Regions from separate parts of the Streptomyces sp. JLBJ103 genome, predicted to be linked through region 2. Evidence: riboswitches for the same ligand, from Rfam matches in the RefSeq annotation. Region 2 holds a riboswitch; the other holds the start of a gene.
What was found. A riboswitch is a leader RNA that binds a small molecule or an ion and turns the genes downstream of it on or off. The one in region 2 is predicted to bind cobalamin.
Positions count from the first base shown of each region.

Region 1: it holds a riboswitch for cobalamin, as region 2 does, so the genes downstream of both, AC4BEG_RS27030 (cobalamin biosynthesis protein) here and AC4BEG_RS11020 (ribonucleoside-diphosphate reductase subunit alpha) in region 2, are expected to answer to the same signal.

Region 1 is NZ_CM177089.1:6,111,112-6,119,613, reverse strand. Features, by position in the region: gene AC4BEG_RS27040 (inorganic phosphate transporter) at 1-926, shown strand, start outside; gene AC4BEG_RS27035 (hypothetical protein) at 940-1,194, shown strand; cobalamin riboswitch at 1,403-1,554, shown strand; gene AC4BEG_RS27030 (cobalamin biosynthesis protein) at 1,709-2,710, shown strand; gene AC4BEG_RS27025 (cobyric acid synthase) at 2,707-4,239, shown strand; gene AC4BEG_RS27020 (putative cobaltochelatase) at 4,286-6,475, shown strand; gene cobO (cob(I)yrinic acid a,c-diamide adenosyltransferase) at 6,475-7,071, shown strand; gene AC4BEG_RS27010 (cobyrinic acid a,c-diamide synthase CobB) at 7,065-8,502, shown strand, end outside.
Region 2 is NZ_CM177089.1:2,555,923-2,564,424, reverse strand. Features, by position in the region: gene AC4BEG_RS11040 (HD-GYP domain-containing protein) at 1-609, shown strand, start outside; gene AC4BEG_RS11035 (tetratricopeptide repeat protein) at 828-1,814, shown strand; gene def (peptide deformylase) at 1,946-2,575, shown strand; gene AC4BEG_RS11025 (ribonucleotide-diphosphate reductase subunit beta) at 2,824-3,852, opposite strand; gene AC4BEG_RS11020 (ribonucleoside-diphosphate reductase subunit alpha) at 3,843-6,242, opposite strand; cobalamin riboswitch at 6,385-6,522, opposite strand; gene AC4BEG_RS11015 (histidine phosphatase family protein) at 6,950-7,594, shown strand; gene AC4BEG_RS11010 (DeoR/GlpR family DNA-binding transcription regulator) at 7,591-8,391, shown strand; gene AC4BEG_RS11005 (FGGY-family carbohydrate kinase) at 8,430-8,502, shown strand, end outside.

The DNA of each region.
Region 1 (8,502 bases), 3.6 Mb from region 2:
GGGTCAACGGGGACGCGATCGTCATGAAGGTCCTCATCCCGGCCGTCGCCGCTCCGCTGGTGGCGGGTATCGCCACGGTGGCCGCGACCCGGCTCACCTACCGGCTCGGCCGCGGCCGCGCCCCTGAGGACACCGCGAAGGGCTACCGGGCCGGACAGATCGCCTCGGCCGCCCTGGTCTCCCTCGCCCACGGCACCAACGACGCGCAGAAGACGATGGGTGTGATCACCCTGGCGCTGGTGACCGGCGGTGTGATCGCGCCGGACTCCGACCCGCCGATGTGGGTCATCGTCTCGGCGGGTCTGGCCATCGCGCTCGGCACCTACCTGGGCGGCTGGCGGATCATCCGCACCATGGGCAAGGGCATCACCGACATCCAGCCGCCGCAGGGCTTCGCCGCCCAGACCGGCGCGGCGACCGTCATCCTCGCCTCCTCGCACATCGGCTTCGCGCTCTCCACCACCCAGGTCTGCTCCGGCGCCGTCATGGGCGCGGGGCTCGGCCGCAAGGGCGGTGTGGTGCGCTGGTCGACCGCGGGCCGCATGGTCATCGCCTGGGTGCTGACCCTGCCCGCCGCGGGTCTGATCGCGGCCGGGGCCGCGCTCCTGGCCGACCAGGGCAACTGGGGTGTCACGGCGGTGGCCGTGCTCGCCATCGCGGCCTGCGGAGTGATCTGGGTGCTGTCCCGCCGCAAGCCGGTGGACCACAGCAACGTCAACGAGGTCGGCACCGCCGAGCCGGTGGGTGTGGTCACCGCCGCCCTCCAGTCGGTGGCCCCGCCGCCGGTGGGTGCCACCGCCGGACCGGGCAGCGGCACCGACACCACCGCCGACAGCGCCACCACCGACAGCACGACCGACCAGCCGAAGGCCGTCGCCACGGCCGGCTCTGCCGCCCCCGTGGCGTCGAGCAGCACCAGCAGCTAAAGGGAGCAACTCAATGAGCATCGACTGGGCGGCACTCGGCCAGGTCTTCGGCGTCAGCCTCGCGGTGACGGTCGGCGTGGTGGGCGTCTTCACCCTGGGCATCGTCGGTACGTCCCGCAAGGAGCTCGAGTCCGCGGGCGCGGGCGCGGCCACCGGTGGCGTCACGGCGCAGGGCGGCGCGTCGGCCCTCGCCCGCTCCGGCGCGTACGCCTGTTTCGCGCTGTGCGCCGCGGTGGTGGCGTACGGCATCTATCTGATCGTCGCCTGAGGGCCCCTCGGCAACTTCAGGGACGCCTGACGGCACCACGGCCGCCGGGCGGGAGACGCTGACCGGCGTTTCCCGCCCGGCGGCCGTGTGCCATGCGCTCCGCGCGGGCCCCATGTGGGCCTCGGCACACTCGTGCGTCGCAGGTCACGGGTGAGTTGACGGCCCTTCGCGGCCCATGGTGGACTTCCGGAGCCAAACGGCGGCAGCAGAGGAAGCCGGTGCGAATCCGGCGCGGTCCCGCCACTGTCACCGGGGAGCGCTCTCCCATCGCCTGCACGGGGTCACGGCTCGTCAGTACGGCTGGTTCGTACACAGAGCTGGAAGACCGGGAGAACCGCGGATCCGGGAGCCAGGAGACTCTCACCGCCGGTCACGTCGAGCCAGGGCGCGGACCCTGAGTGAGGACACCGCCATGCCCGGCACCGCCACGCCGCCAGCCCCACCGCTGCACAGCCCCCTCGGTGAACGCACCACGGGGGAACCCCTCGGCCGAGGCACGACGGCGGGCTGACGGATGCGTGCCGATCACGCCTCGTTCGCGTGCGGCGCCGCTCTCGGCTTCCTCTGCGACCTCGCCACGGGTGACCCCCGCCGCGGCCATCCGGTGGCCGCGTTCGGGCGGGCCGCCCTGGCCGCCGAGCGGGTGCTGTGGCGCGACCACCGCGGTTACGGGGCTCTGCACACCGCGCTGTGCGCGGGCGGCGCCGCCGCCGGTGCCGCCCTGCTGACGCGCGCCGTACGGGCCGTGGCGGGGCGCCGCCGCGCCGATATCGCCCTGACCGCGGCCGCCACCTGGGCGGTGCTGGGCGGTACGACGCTGGGGCGCGAGGCGCGGGCCATCGGCGGCGCGCTGACCGCCGGGGATGTGGCGACCGCGCGGGAGCGCCTGCCGCATCTGTGCGGACGCGATCCCCAGGCGCTGGACGCGCAGGCCATCGCCCGCGCGGTGGTGGAGTCGGTCGCGGAGAACACCTCCGACGCCGTCGTGGGTGCCCTGGTGTGGGGGGCCGTGGGCGGCGTGCCGGGGCTTGTCGCCTTCCGGGCCGTCAACACCCTGGACGCCATGGTGGGCCACAAGTCGCCGCGCTACCGGCGGTTCGGCTGGGCCGCGGCCCGGCTGGACGATGTGGCGGGCTGGCCCGGGGCGCGGCTGACGGCCGCTCTGGCGACCGTGGTGGGTCCCGATCCGCGCGGTGCCCGGCGCGCCTGGCGGCGGGACGGACGGCGCCATCCGAGCCCCAACGCGGGGCCGGTGGAGGCGTCGTTCGCGGGCGCCCTCGGGGTGCGTCTTGGCGGCACCCTCGCGTACGCCGGGCGGGTCGAGCACCGGCCGGTGCTGGGCGGCGGCGGACGGCCGGTGCGCGCCGCCGACATCAACCGCGCGGTGCGGCTGTCACGGCGGGTGGGCGCACTGGCCCTGGTGACGTCGGTGACGGCACGGCTGGTGGTGGGCAGGGTTCTGTCCGACAGGGGCGGGGCCACGGGCGGGCCGGAGAAGCGGAGAGGGAGCGGATGAGCGGGACAGGGGGCGGGCTGCTCGTCGCCGGGACGACCTCGGACGCGGGCAAGAGCGTGGTCACGGCGGGCATCTGCCGGTGGCTGACCCGCAAGGGCGTGAGCGTGGCGCCGTTCAAGGCGCAGAACATGTCGCTCAACTCCTTCGTCACCCGGGACGGGGCGGAGATCGGGCGGGCCCAGGCCATGCAGGCGGCCGCCGCGCGAGTGGAGCCCAGCGCGCTGATGAACCCGGTGCTGCTGAAGCCGGGCAGCGACCGCAGCAGCCAGGTGGTGCTGCTGGGCAAGCCGGTGGGCGAGATGAGCGCCCGCGGGTACCACGCGGAGCGGCGCGAAGGGCTGCTGGAGACGGTCACCGCGTGCCTGGAGGAGCTGCGGCGCACCCATGACGCGGTGATATGCGAGGGCGCGGGCAGCCCCGCCGAGATCAATCTGCGCCGCACCGACATCGTCAATCTGGGGCTGGCACGGGCGGCCGGGATCCCGGCGGTGGTGGTCGGGGACATCGACCGCGGCGGGGTGTTCGCGTCGTTCTTCGGTACCACCGCGCTGCTGTCCAAGGAGGACCAGCGCCATATCGCCGCCTATATGGTCAACAAGTTCCGCGGTGATGTGACCCTGCTGGAGCCCGGATTGGAGATGCTGCGCGGGCTCACCGGGCGGCCGACGGTCGGGGTGCTGCCGTTCGCCCACGGCCTCGGCATCGACGAGGAGGACGGGCTGCGGGTGTCGCTGCGCGGCGCGGTGCGCGAGAGCGTCGTCGCGCCGCCCCACGGCGACGATGTGCTGCGGGTCGCGGTGGCCGCCGTCCCCCTGATGTCCAACTTCACGGATGTGGACGCGCTGGCCGCCGAACCGGGCGTGGTGGTGCGCTTCGTGGACCGCCCCGAGGAACTGGCCGACGCCGACCTGGTGGTGGTGCCGGGCACCCGCGGCACGGTCCGGGCGCTTCAGTGGCTGCGGGCGCGCGGGCTCGCCCGCGCCATCGTGCGGCGGGCCGCCGAGGGGCGGCCGGTTCTGGGCATCTGCGGCGGCTTCCAGGTGCTGGGCGAACGCATCGAGGACGAGGTCGAGTCCAAGGCCGGGACGGTCGAGGGGCTGGGGCTGCTGCCGGTGCGGGTGCGGTTCGCGGCGGAGAAGACCCTCGCCCGGCCGGTGGGCGAGGCCCTGGGCGAGCGGGTGGAGGGCTACGAGATCCACCACGGGGTCGCCGAACTCCTCGACGGCGGCGACGAACCCTTCCTCGACGGCTGCCGCGCGGGCTCGGTGTGGGGCACCCACTGGCACGGCTCGCTGGAGAGCGACGGCTTCCGGCGGGCCTTTCTGCGACGGGTGGCCGACGCGGCGGGCCGGGCGTTCGTCCCCGCGCCCGGCACCCGCTTCGGTGAGCTGCGCGAGGAGCAGCTCGACCGCCTGGGCGATCTGATCGAGGAGCACGCCGACACCGACGCGCTGCTGCGGCTGATCGAGGACGGCCTGCCGGACGGGCTGCCCTTCATACCGCCGGGGGCGCCAGGAGGACCGAAGTGAGCATCCCGGACCGCGACCGCGTACGCACCGCTGGAGGTACCGCCGAATGACCACCGCCACCTACCCGTTCACCGCGGTCGTCGGGATGGCCGACATGCGGCTGGCCCTGCTGCTCAACGCGGTCTCCCCCGCCGTCGGCGGCGTCCTGGTGCGCGGTGAGAAGGGCACGGCGAAGTCCACGGCCGTCCGTGCCCTGGCCACGCTGCTGCCGCCGGTCGAGGTGGTCCCGGACTGCCGGTTCTCCTGCGATCCGGCCGCGCCCGACCCTCAGTGCCCGGACGGGCCGCACGAGCCGGGCACGGGCGCCGCGCGGTCCGCGCGGATGGTCGAACTGCCCGTCGGCGCCTCCGAGGACCGGCTGGTGGGCGCGCTGGACATCGAACGGGCGCTGTCGGACGGGGTCAAGGCGTTCGAGCCGGGGCTGCTGGCCGACGCGCACCGGGGTGTGCTCTACGTCGACGAGGTCAACCTGCTGCACGACCATCTGATCGACCTGCTGCTCGACGCGGCCGCCATGGGCGCCTCCTACGTGGAGCGCGAGGGCGTGTCCGTCCGGCATGCGGCGCGCTTCCTCCTGGTGGGCACCATGAACCCCGAAGAGGGCGAACTGCGGCCGCAGTTGCTGGACAGGTTCGGGCTGACGGTCGAGGTCACCGCGTCGCGCGACACCGAGGAGCGGGTCGAGGTGGTGCGGCGGCGGCTGGCGTACGACGAGGACCCGGCGGGGTTCGCGGCGCGCTGGGCGGAGGACGAGGGGAGCCTGCGGGAGCGCATCGCGACGGCGCGCGCCCTGCTGCCCGACGTGGTCCTGGGCGACCGCGCGCTGCGGCAGATCGCCGCGGTGTGCGCCGCGTTCGAGGTGGACGGGATGCGCGCGGACATCGTGACGGCGCGTACGGCGACGGCGCTGGCCGCGTGGGCGGGCCGGACGGATGTGCGCACCGAGGACGTGCGCCGGGCGGCGCTGCTGTCGCTCCCCCACCGGCGGCGCCGGGCCCCGTTCGACGCGCCGGGGCTGGACGAGGACAAACTCGACGAGGTGCTGCGGCAGTTCGAGGACGAGGAGCCGGAGCCGCCGGAGCCGGACGAGCCGGACCAGGGTCCCGGGTCCGAGGACGGCGACGGTGACGGGCCGGACGGGCCGGAGGGCGGCCCCGACGGTCCCGAGGGCGGCCCCGGCGGCGGACTGCCGCACGACAGCGACGGCGCGCAGGAGCCGCCGGCGGCGCCCGAGCCGTCCGTCCCCGGCCCGCGCGAGAGCGAACCCGAGGCGGCCGACGGCCCCGAGACACCCCAGGAAGCCGGGGCGGGCGACGGAGCGGGCGCGGGCGGCGGCGGGGAGAAGGCGGCCGTGGGTGCCGCCGAGCCGTTCCGGACCCGGCGGCTGGATGTACCGGGTCTGGGCGAGGGGGCGGCCGGACGGCGGTCGCGCGCCCGCACCGCGCACGGTCGCACCACCGGCGCCCGGCGCCCCCGTGCCACGCTCTCCTCGCTCCATCTGACGGCGACCGTACGGGCCGCGGCCCCGCATCAGCACGCGCGCGGACGCAGCGGTCCGGGTCTGCTGGTGCGCCGTGACGATCTGCGCGAGGCGGTGCGCGAGGGCCGGGAGGGCAATCTTGTGCTGTTCGTGGTGGACGCCTCGGGGTCGATGGCCGCGCGCAAGCGCATGGGCGCGATCAAGGGCGCGGTGCTGTCCCTGCTGCTGGACGCCTATCAGCGCCGCGACAAGGTCGGCCTGATCACCTTCCGGGGCACGGACGCGGAGCTGGCGCTGCCGCCCACCTCCTCGGTGGACGCGGCCGCCGCCCGGCTGGAGCGGCTGCCCACCGGCGGCCGGACACCGCTGGCGGCCGGGCTGTTGAAGGCCCGCGAGGTGCTGCGGGTGGAGCGGCTGCGGGACCCCTCACGCCGACCGCTGCTGGTCGTGGTGACCGACGGCCGGGCCACCGAGGCCCGCCGGGACGGCGTGGCGGGGCGGGACGGCTCGGCCACGCCGGTGGCACGGGCCGGGCGGGCGGCGCGGCTGCTCGCGGGCGACGGGATCGCCTCGGTGGTCGTGGACTGCGAGTCGGGGCCGGTACGGCTCGGGCTGGCGGGGGCACTCGCCCAGGAGCTGCGGGGGACCCCGGTGACACTCGACGAACTGCGCGCGGACAGCGTGACCGCGCTGGTCCGCGAGGTACGGAACGTTTCGACCACTTCGACCACTTCGACCGCACGGAGGGCCGCCTGATGCCGCAAGGACAACCGACCGTCGTCCCCGACGACGGGCTGACCACCCGCCAGCGCCGCAACCGTCCGCTGGTGCTCGTGCACACGGGCGCGGGCAAGGGCAAGTCGACCGCCGCGTTCGGGCTGGCGCTGCGGGCATGGAACCAGAACTGGCCGGTCGGTGTATTTCAGTTTGTAAAGTCCGCGAAATGGCGGGTCGGCGAGGAGCGTGCGCTGCGCGTCCTGGGCGATTCGGGCGAAGGGGGGACCGTCGCATGGCACAAGATGGGCGAGGGCTGGTCGTGGGTCCAGCGCGACATGGCTTCCAGCGAGGAGGCCGCACGCGAGGGCTGGGAGCAGGTCAAGCGCGATCTCGCGGCGGAGACATACCGGCTGTATGTGCTGGACGAGTTCGCGTATCCGATGCACTGGGGCTGGGTGGATCCTGACGAGGTGGTGTCGGTGCTGCGCGACCGGCCGGGGACCCAGCACGTTGTCATCACCGGGCGCAACGCACCCGCGCAGCTGCTGGACTTCGCCGACCTGGTCACTGACATGTCCAAGATCAAGCACCCGATGGACACCGGTCAGAAGGGCCAGCGAGGCATCGAGTGGTGAATGTTCCCCGTCTGGTCGTCGCCGCTCCCTCCTCCGGGAGCGGCAAGACGACCGTCGCCGCGGGGCTGATGGCCGCCTTCGCGGAGCGGGGGCTGGATGTGTCCCCGCACAAGGTCGGGCCGGACTACATCGACCCCGGCTATCACGCGCTGGCCGTCTCGCGGTCGGCCCGGTCGGCCGGGTCCGCACGGTCCACTGTGTCCGGTGGCGGGGGCTCCCGTCCCGGCCGGAATCTGGACGCCTATCTCTGTGGTCCGGACCGGATCGCCCCGCTGTTCCTGCATGGCGCGGCGGGCTGCGATCTGGCCCTGGTCGAGGGCGTGATGGGGCTGTTCGACGGTGCGGCCGGACAGGGCGAGCTGGCCTCCACGGCCCATGTGGCGAAGCTGCTGCGTGCCCCGGTGGTGCTGGTGGTCGACGCGTCCTCGCAGTCGCGGTCGGTGGCCGCGCTGGTCCATGGCTTCGCCTCCTGGGATCCGGAGGTGCGGGTCGCGGGGGTGATCCTCAACAAGGTCGGTTCGGACCGGCACGAGACCATGCTGCGCGAGGCGCTGGAGGGTTCCGGGGTCCCGGTGTTCGGCATGCTGCGCCGTACGGACGCGGTGCGGGCCCCCAGCCGCCATCTGGGGCTGGTGCCGGTGGCCGAGCGGCATGCGGAAGCGCTGGACTCGGTGGCCGCCCTCGCCGCCCAGGTGCGCGAGGGGTGCGATCTGGACGGCCTGTTGGCGCTGGCGCGCAGCGCGCCACCGCTGTCCGGCCCGGTGTGGGACCCGGTGGCGGAGGTGGGTGCGGAAGCGCTCGGGGACGCGAACGCGCTCGGGAACGTGCCCGGGACGGGCCCCGTCCCGGCCGGCCGGCCGGTGGTGGCGGTCGCGGGCGGGCCCGCGTTCACCTTCTCCTACGCGGAGCACAGCGAGTTGCTCACCGCCGCCGGGGCACAGGTTGTGCCGTTCGACCCGCTGCGGGACGAGCGCCTCCCGGACGGCACGGGTGGTGTGGTGATCGGCGGTGGCTTCCCGGAGGTGTACGCGCCCGAGCTGTCGGCCAACGAGCGGCTGCGTGCGGAGGTGGCCCGGCTGGCGGCGTCCGGGGCGCCGATCGCGGCCGAGTGCGCCGGGCTGCTGTATCTGGCGCGCTCGCTCGACGGACAGCCGATGTGCGGGGTGCTTGCGGCGGAAGCACGTATGTCGGATCGGCTGACCCTGGGCTACCGTGAGGCCGTGGCCGTCTCCGACACCGCTCTCGCCGTCGCCGGGACACGGGTGCGCGGCCATGAATTCCACCGCACCACCATCACCCCGGACGCCGGACCGGAGCCCGCCTGGGGCATCGTCCACCCGGAGCGCCGCACCGAGGGGTTCGCCCAGGGGCGGGTGCATGCCTCGTACCTCCATGCGCACTGGGCCGCGGTCCCGGGCGCGGCGGCCCGGT
Region 2 (8,502 bases):
TTCCGCCGTTACGCGGGCATACGGGCCACCTACCGCCAGACCATCGCCTCGCTGGCCCGCTCGACCGAGATAGCCGGGTACACCCCCGCGGGCCACGCCCGCAAGGTCGCCGAACTCAGCCGGGCCGTCGGCCGTGAGCTGGGACTTTCCGAACCGGCGCTGACCGTGCTGGAGTACGCGGCGCTGATGCACGACATCGGACAGCTCTCGCTGCTGGACCCGGTGCCCGCGGGGGCCACCGAACCGCTGCCCGGGGCGGAACAGCGCAGAATCGCGCTGCTGGGAGGTGCTGTGGTACGCCAGACCGGGGTACCCGCGGAGGTGGCGGTGATCGTGGAGCGCCAGGCCGACCCGTACCGGGACCAGCCGCTCACCGCGCGTATCGTGCGCGCGGTGAACGCGTACACCGAGCTGGCGGCCGGACCGGCGGCCGGGCCGGCGGCAGGGGCAGCGGGCCCCGCGGGCACCGCGGGAGCGGCCCCGCTGCACGCCCTGGAGCGGCTGCGGCTGGCCACGGCCCGTGACTTCGACCCGGCGGTGGTCGAGGCGCTCGCCACGGTGCTGTCCCGCCCGGTGTACGGCCGGTCCCGGTCGAGAACTCGCGGGTAATGAGCGGGTCTCCCAAGAGGCATGGTTGGATGCGAGGAGAGGGGTGTCGGGCCGATGGCCGGTGGCAAGGAGGTGTGGTGGGCGTCGTGTCCCGGCCGAAGCGAGAGGGGCCGGGCTGAGATGTCCGCGGATGTGTGGCAGGTTGTCCTCCAGGGAGGGCGACGCTGTCCGCGAAGGCATCTGGTGCGGGACTACTTCGATACCGGCAGGCGGGAATCGTGAAGATCTTCGGCAAGGTACGGCACCGGCCGTCCGCCTCATGGCGGCAGGCCACGGACCGTGCGTTCACGCTCATCGGCGACGGCCGGTACGAGGACGCGGGCGCGCTGCTGACCCGCGCCGCCGACCTGGAGCCGTGGCTGTCGGAGTCCTGGTTCAACCTGGCCCTGCTGCACAAGTTCCGGCACGACTGGGAGCAGGCCCGCGCCGCCGGGCTGCGCGCGGTGGCGCTGCTGGACCGTGAGACCGGCGCCCCCGACTGGTGGAACGTGGGCATCGCCGCCACCGCCCTCCAGGACTGGCCGCTGGCCCGCCGCGCCTGGCAGGCGTACGGACTGAAGGTGCCCGGTGAGGCGTCCGCGTCCGGTGAGCCGCTGGGCATGGAGCTGGGCAGCGCGGCGGTGCGGCTGTCGCCGGAGGGCGAGGCCGAGGTGGTCTGGGGCCGCAGGCTGGACCCGGCCCGGATCGAGGTGCTGTCCATCCCGCTGCCGTCCTCCGGGCGGCGCTGGGGCGAGGTGGTGCTCCACGACGGCGTTCCGCACGGTGAGCGGGTGACCTCCGCGGGCCCGGCGTACCCCGTCTTCGACGAGATCGAGCTGTGGGCGCCGTCCCCGGTGCCGACCTGGGTGGTGCTGCTGGAGGCCGCCACCGAGGCCGACCGGGACGCCCTGGAGCGGCTCGCGGCGGACGCGGGCTTCGCCGCGGAGGACTGGTCGTCCTCGGTGCGGCTGCTGTGCCGCTCCTGCTCGGAGAGCCGGATGCCCAGTGACGAGGGCGAGGGCGAGCACCTGGACCCGCATGACCACAGTGAGCCGGGCCACCCCGGGCCGCTGGGGCACCGTACGGCGGGCTCGGGCTCGCTGTGGGTGGCCGAGCGCGAATGCGGGATCGCCGCCCCGAGCGGGCTGGTGCGGGGGCTGCTGGACGGCTGGGTCGCGGACAGCCCGGACACCCGTGAGTGGCGGGATCTGGAAGAGGTCTGCTGACCCCCGGGCGGCCCGAGACCGGTATGCCCCGACGATGGCCGGTATGGGCTCTGCTGACGTCCGTGTCACTCCGGGCGGGCCGTACTCTGTAGGGCGACGCATCAGGGTTCACGGAAGGCGTACGGCGGACGATGTCGCAGCAAGGCACTGAACAGCAGGTGGACGGCGAGTTCGTCGTGGACACGGAGAACTGCGAGGAGCGCGAGCGGGTCTACCGCGAGCGCGGCACCGCCCGCCCGATCACCGTCGTCGGCAATCCGGTGCTGCACCGCGAGTGCAAGGACGTGACCGAGTTCGGCGACGACCTGGCGCGGCTCGTCGACGACATGTTCGCCAGCCAGCGGGCGGCGGAGGGCGTGGGCCTGGCCGCCAACCAGATCGGCGTCGACCTGAAGGTCTTCGTCTACGACTGCATGGACGACGAGGGCGTCCGGCACGTGGGCGTGGTCTGCAACCCGGTGCTGGACGAGCTGCCCGCCGAGAGCCGGGTGCTGGACGACTCCAATGAGGGCTGTCTGTCCGTCCCCTCCGCCTACGCCGAGCTGCCCCGCCCGGACGTCGCCGTGGTGCGCGGTCAGGACGCCGAGGGCAAGCCGGTCGCGGTGCGCGGCACCGGCTACTTCGCGCGCTGCCTCCAGCATGAGACCGACCACCTCTACGGCCGCCTCTACATCGACCGGCTCTCCAAGCGCGACCGCAAGGACGTGCTGCGGCAGATGGCCGAGGGCACCCCGCGCTACGAGACGGTGCCCAACGACTAGGTCCTGTCCTGTCGGTCTTCGTGGATCAGCCCGCGGCGTCTGGTGCCGTGGATCGCAAGGCGGAGGGTCGTCCTCGTACTGGGCGTACTCGGAAGATCCCGACAACGCGGCGAGGCGCGGTGCCAGGCGTCGTGGGCCCGCAAGGATCGGCAGGACAGGGCCTAGCGCCCCTTCACCCGACACCGCGGGCCGGACCCCCTCAAGGGAGTCCGGCCCGCGGTGTGTTGGGCCGGTGAACGGCCGGGCGATCAGAAGTCGTCGTCGAAGGAGACCGAACCCTCGACGGCGACCTGGTACGCCGAGGCGCGCCGCTCGAAGAAGTTGGTCAGCTCCTGGACGTTCTGGAGCTCCATGAAGGAGAACGGGTTCTCCGAGCCGAAGACGGTGGGGAAGCCGAGGCGCATCAGGCGCTGGTCGGCCACGCACTGGAGGTACTCCTGCATCGAGGCGGTGTTCATGCCCGGCAGCCCGTCACCGCACAGATCGCGGGCGAACTGGAGCTCCGCCTCGACGGCCTCCTTCAGCATCTCGGTGACCTGGTGCTCGAGCTCGTCGTCGAAGAGGTCGGGCTCCTCTTGACGGACGGTGTCCACCACCGAGAACGCGAACTCCATGTGCATCGACTCGTCGCGGAGCACCCAGTTGGTGCCGGTCGCCAGGCCGTGCAGCAGCCCGCGGGAGCGGAACCAGTAGACGTAGGCGAAGGCGCCGTAGAAGAACAGCCCCTCGATGCACGCCGCGAAGCAGATCAGGTTGAGCAGGAAACGGCGCCGGTCGGCCTTGGTCTCCAACTGGTCCAGCTTCTCCACCGAGTCCATCCAGCGGAAGCAGAATTCCGCCTTCTCCCGGATGGAGGGGATGTTCTCCACGGCCGCGAACGCCGCCGCGCGGTCGTCCGGATCGGGGAGATAGGTGTCCAGCAGGGTCAGATAGAACTGGACGTGCACGGCCTCCTCGAAGAGCTGCCGCGACAGGTACAGCCGCGCCTCGGGGGAGTTGATGTGCTTGTAGAGCGTCAGCACCAGGTTGTTGGCCACGATCGAGTCGCCGGTCGCGAAGAAGGCGACCAGACGGCCAATCAGATGCTGCTCGCCCGGGGAGAGCTTGGCGAGGTCGGCCACGTCCGAGTGGAGATCGACCTCCTCCACGGTCCAGGTGTTCTTGATCGCGTCGCGGTAGCGGTCGTAGAACTCCGGGTACCGCATCGGCCGGAGGGTGAGCTCGAAGCCGGGGTCGAGCAGGTTCTTCACACGGTCGGGGGCGGTTGTCACTGGCATGCCTCGCAGGACTCGGGGTTCTCCAGGGAGCAGGCGATGGCGTCCTCGTCGGCGGGCGCCTGCTGGACGGGGATGGTGGCGGCGGCCGCGCCGCCGCCGCGCGCCGACTGAGCGATCCGGGTCGCCGGGCGCGAACGCAGGTAGTACGTGGTCTTGATGCCCTGCTTCCAGGCGTACGCGTACATCGAGCTGAGCTTGCCGATGGTCGGCGAGGCCATGAACAGGTTCAGTGACTGGCTCTGGTCGAGGTACGGCGTGCGGGCCGCGGCCATGTCGATCAGGGCGCGCTGCGGAACCTCCCACGCGGTGCGGTACAGCGCCCGGACCTCCGCGGGCACCCAGGAGAAGTCCTGGACCGAGCCGTTGGACTCGCGCAGCGCCTCGCGGGTCTGGGCGTCCCAGACGCCGAGCTTCTTCAGGTCGTCCACCAGGTAGGAGTTGACCTGGAGGAACTCACCGCTGAGGGTCTCGCGCTTGAAGAGGTTGGAGACCTGCGGCTCGATGCACTCGTAGACACCGGCGATCGAGGCGATGGTCGCGGTGGGCGCGATCGCCAAAAGCAGCGAGTTCCGCATCCCGGACTTCGCCATCCGCTGCCGCAGCGCCTCCCAGCGCTCCGGCCAGGTGGCCACCGCGTCCGTGTAGTGGTCCGGGTGCAGCACACCGCGTGCGGTGCGCGTCGCGGACCAGGCCGGATGCGGGCCGTGGCGCTCGGCGAGGTCACAGGACGCCTCGTACGCGGCCAGCATGATGCGCTCGGAGATCCGGGTGGAGAGCTCCTTCGCCTCGGGGGAGTCGAAGGGCAGCCGCAGCCGGAAGAAGACGTCCTGGAGGCCCATCAGCCCCAGACCCACCGGCCGCCAGCGGGAGTTGGAGGCACCGGCCTCTTCCGTGGGGTAGAAGTTGATGTCCACCACGCGGTCGAGGAAGGTCACGGCGGTACGGACGGTCGCGTCCAGGCGCTCCCAGTCCATGTGACCGTCCTCGCCCAGGTGCGCGGCGAGGTTGACCGACCCCAGGTTGCACACGGCGGTCTCGCCGTCGTCGGTGACCTCCAGGATCTCGGTGCAGAGGTTGGAGGAGTGGACGACCTTGCCGGGTTCGGCGGTCTGGTTGGCGGTGCGGTTGGCGGCGTCCTTGAACGTCATCCAGCCGTTGCCGGTCTGCGCCAGGGTGCGCATCATCCGGGCGTACAGCTGGCGTGCCGGGACCTGCTTGACCGCGCGGCCCTCGGCCTCGGCCGTGCGGTAGGCGGCGTCGAACTCCTCGCCCCACAGGTCCACCAGCTGCGGCGCGTCGGCCGGGGAGAACAGCGACCAGTCGGCATCCGCCTCGACCCGGCGCATGAACTCGTCCGGGATCCAGTGGGCGATGTTGAGGTTGTGGGTGCGGCGGGCTTCCTCACCGGTGTTGTCCCGCAGCTCCAGGAACTCCTCGATGTCCGCGTGCCAGGTCTCCAGGTAGACACAGGCCGCGCCCTTGCGCCGGCCGCCCTGGTTGACGGCGGCCACCGAGGCGTCCAGCGTGCGCAGGAACGGCACGATGCCGTTGGAGTGCCCGTTGGTGCCCCGGATCAGCGAACCGCGGGCGCGGATACGGGAGTACGAGAGCCCGATGCCGCCCGCGTGCTTCGACAGCCGCGCGACCTGGTGGTAGCGGTTGTAGATGGAGTCCAGCTCGTCCAGCGGGGAGTCCAGCAGATAGCACGAGGACATCTGCGGGTGCCGGGTGCCGGAGTTGAACAGCGTGGGGGAGCTGGGCAGGTACGACAGGGTGCTGGTGAGCCGGTACAGCTCGGCGACCTCGTCCACGGCCCGCTCGCTGAGGTCCTCGGCCAGTCCGCAGGCGACCCGGAGCAGGAAGTGCTGCGGGGTCTCGATCACCTGACGGGAGGTCGGGTGGCGCAGCAGATAGCGGCTGTGCAGGGTGCGCAGTCCGAAGTAGCCGAAGCGGTTGTCGGCGCCGTCCGCCAGCGCCCGGTCCACCAGCGCGTCCAGCCGCGCGGCGTGGGCGGTGACGAACTCGGCGGTGGAGTCGGCGATCAGGCCCTCGCGGTGGCCCACCGCGACCGAGGCCGAGAAGGAGACCGCGCCCTGCCCGGCCGCCTCCTGGGTGATCGCCAGGGCCAGCAGCCGCGCGGCGAGCCGGGAGTACTCCGGCTCCTCCGCGATCAGCCCGGCCGCCGCCTCGGTCGCCAGGGTGCGCAACTCCGCCTCGTCCGAGCCGGGATGGCGGCCGCGCAGGGCGGCGGCCGCGACCTTGCCGGGGTCGGTGGCGGGCAGATCGGCGGTGAGCCCGGTGAGGGTCCGCAGCAGCGCGGTCCCGGGCGCGTCGGCCTCTGCCGGGGAAGCCGCTGCCTCTGAAACCGGGTCGGCGGGCGCGATGGTCACTGAAGTGTTCTCCCTCGCTCGGCTGGGGGCCAGGAGGGAGGGGCGATGGCCGCGTACGGGCATGACGAATCCGCACTACCGTACGAACGCACCCCGCACAGCGTCCAACGGCCCAACCCGCGAGGCCCGGACGTGTATCAGACGGCCGTCGGCAGGTCATCGGACTCACGGGTACGCATATGCGCACACGTACACCGTTGCGGGACAGTTCCGGATTCCCACCGGATTCCCCTGCGTCGACAGCGAGGACGAGCATACATCTTGTGTTGACCGACGCACGCGCCCCCACATCTTGTGTCGCCAGCGGGGGAGTTTCCCACGTATGTGCTATTGCGGGACGGCCTCGGGCCCGCTGTTCCGGGGCCTTCTCCCGCCATCCGGCGCGGGCTCGGGCAAGCCGGGAACGGTAGTCGGCATAGCCGCGGTCGAAGGTCTCACGGCGGTCGGGATCCGGTACGACGGTCGGTCAGCCTGGCGTGCAGGCTCACCACCTCGCTGCGGTCGTGGAGTTCGTCCAGGCCGACCGGTTCGACGCCGTCCGCGCGGGTGGTCGCCGGGTCCGTTCAGGGGTCCGCGACCAGCACCCGGGTTCTCCGGCGGCGAGAACGTGCAGAAGGGGCTGCCTTCGGCGATACATCACATCGACGATGTTAGATTTAACATCCCAGACTTGATCAGACAATGGCCGATGCGTGGGAGGCGCCCGGATGACCACCCAACTGCTGCTGGTACGCCACGGCGAGACCGTCTGGCACGCGGAGAACCGCTATGCCGGGATCTCGGACGTGGCCCTCACCGGGCGGGGTCACCGCCAGGCCGAGGCGCTCGCCCGCTGGGCCGCGGAGCGCGGGGTGGACGCGGTGGCCTGCTCCCCGCTGAGCCGCGCCCGGCTCACCGCGGCCCCCGCGGCGCAGGCGCTGGGCCTGGTCCCCGAGGTCGTCGAGGAGCTGCGCGAGGTCGACTTCGGCTGGGGCGAGGGCCGCACCATCGCCGAGATGGAGGCCGAGGACCCGGCCGCGGTACGGGCGTTCCGGCAGGACGCCGAGACCGGCGCCTTCCCCGGCTCGGAACCACCCGGCGCGGCAGGGCGGCGCGCCGCCGCCGCGCTGCGCGCCCTCGCCGCCGCGCACCCGGGCCGCACGGTGCTCGTCGTCGCCCACAACACCCTGCTGCGCACCGCGCTGTGCGCGCTGCTCGGCATCCGCCCCGGCCGCTACCGCGAGGTCTTCCCCCGGCTGGACAACGCGGCGGTGACCGAGATCGAGCTGACCGGGGACCGTACGGCGCTGCGCTCCCTGAACGTCCCTACCGGGCACGGCCCCGGGGGCGGCACGGAAGAATCCCCGGCATGACCTCCACCGGCAACCCCGGCGGCTCCGCCCGCTCCCAGGACGCCCGCAGGCAGACCATCACCGAGTACGTGCTCGAACGCTCCACCGCCACCGCCGCGGAGCTGGCCGAGCTGACGGGCGTCAGTCTGATGACGGTTCACCGGGACCTCGACGAACTGGCCCGGCTCGGGGTGGTGCGGAAGTTCCGGGGCGGGGTCTCGGCGCTGCCCTCGTCGGTCTTCGAGTCCAGCCTGGACTACCGGATGGGCGTCAACCGGGCCGAGAAGGAGGCGGTCGCGGCCGCCGCCGTGGAGCTGGTCGAGCCCGGGATGTCGGTGATGCTGGACGACTCCACCACCGCCCTCGCGCTGGCCCGGCTGCTGGTGGCGTCCACTCCGCTGACCGTGGTGACCAACGCGCGGCGGGTGGTGGAGGTCTTCGCCGGGGTGCCGCAGACGCGGCTGATCGGGCTGGGCGGGGAGTACTCGCACACCCATGACTCCTTCCTCGGGGTGCCGTGCGCGGAGGCCATCGAGGCGCTGTCGGTGGACATGGTGCTGGTGTCCACCTCGGCCATGGACGCGCGCACCACCTACCACCAGGAGCAGGACGTGGTGATGGTCAAGCGGGCGATGCTGGCCGCCGGGCACCGCAAGGTGCTGCTGATGGACGCCTCCAAGACCAAGCGGACCGCGCTCCACCGGCTGTGCCCGGTGGACGACTTCGACCATCTGGTGGTGGACGACGCGGTGGAGCCGTCGCTGCTCACGGAGTTGCGGGAGCGCACCGATGTCCGGGTGGCGGGGACGGGCGCCTGACCCGACCGAGATCACATCGAGCATGTTAATTTCACGGCGTGCGTGATGTTCAGGGTGAGGTCGTTGCCGGGATCGATATCGCCACGGCGGCGGTACGGGTGCTGTGCGTCG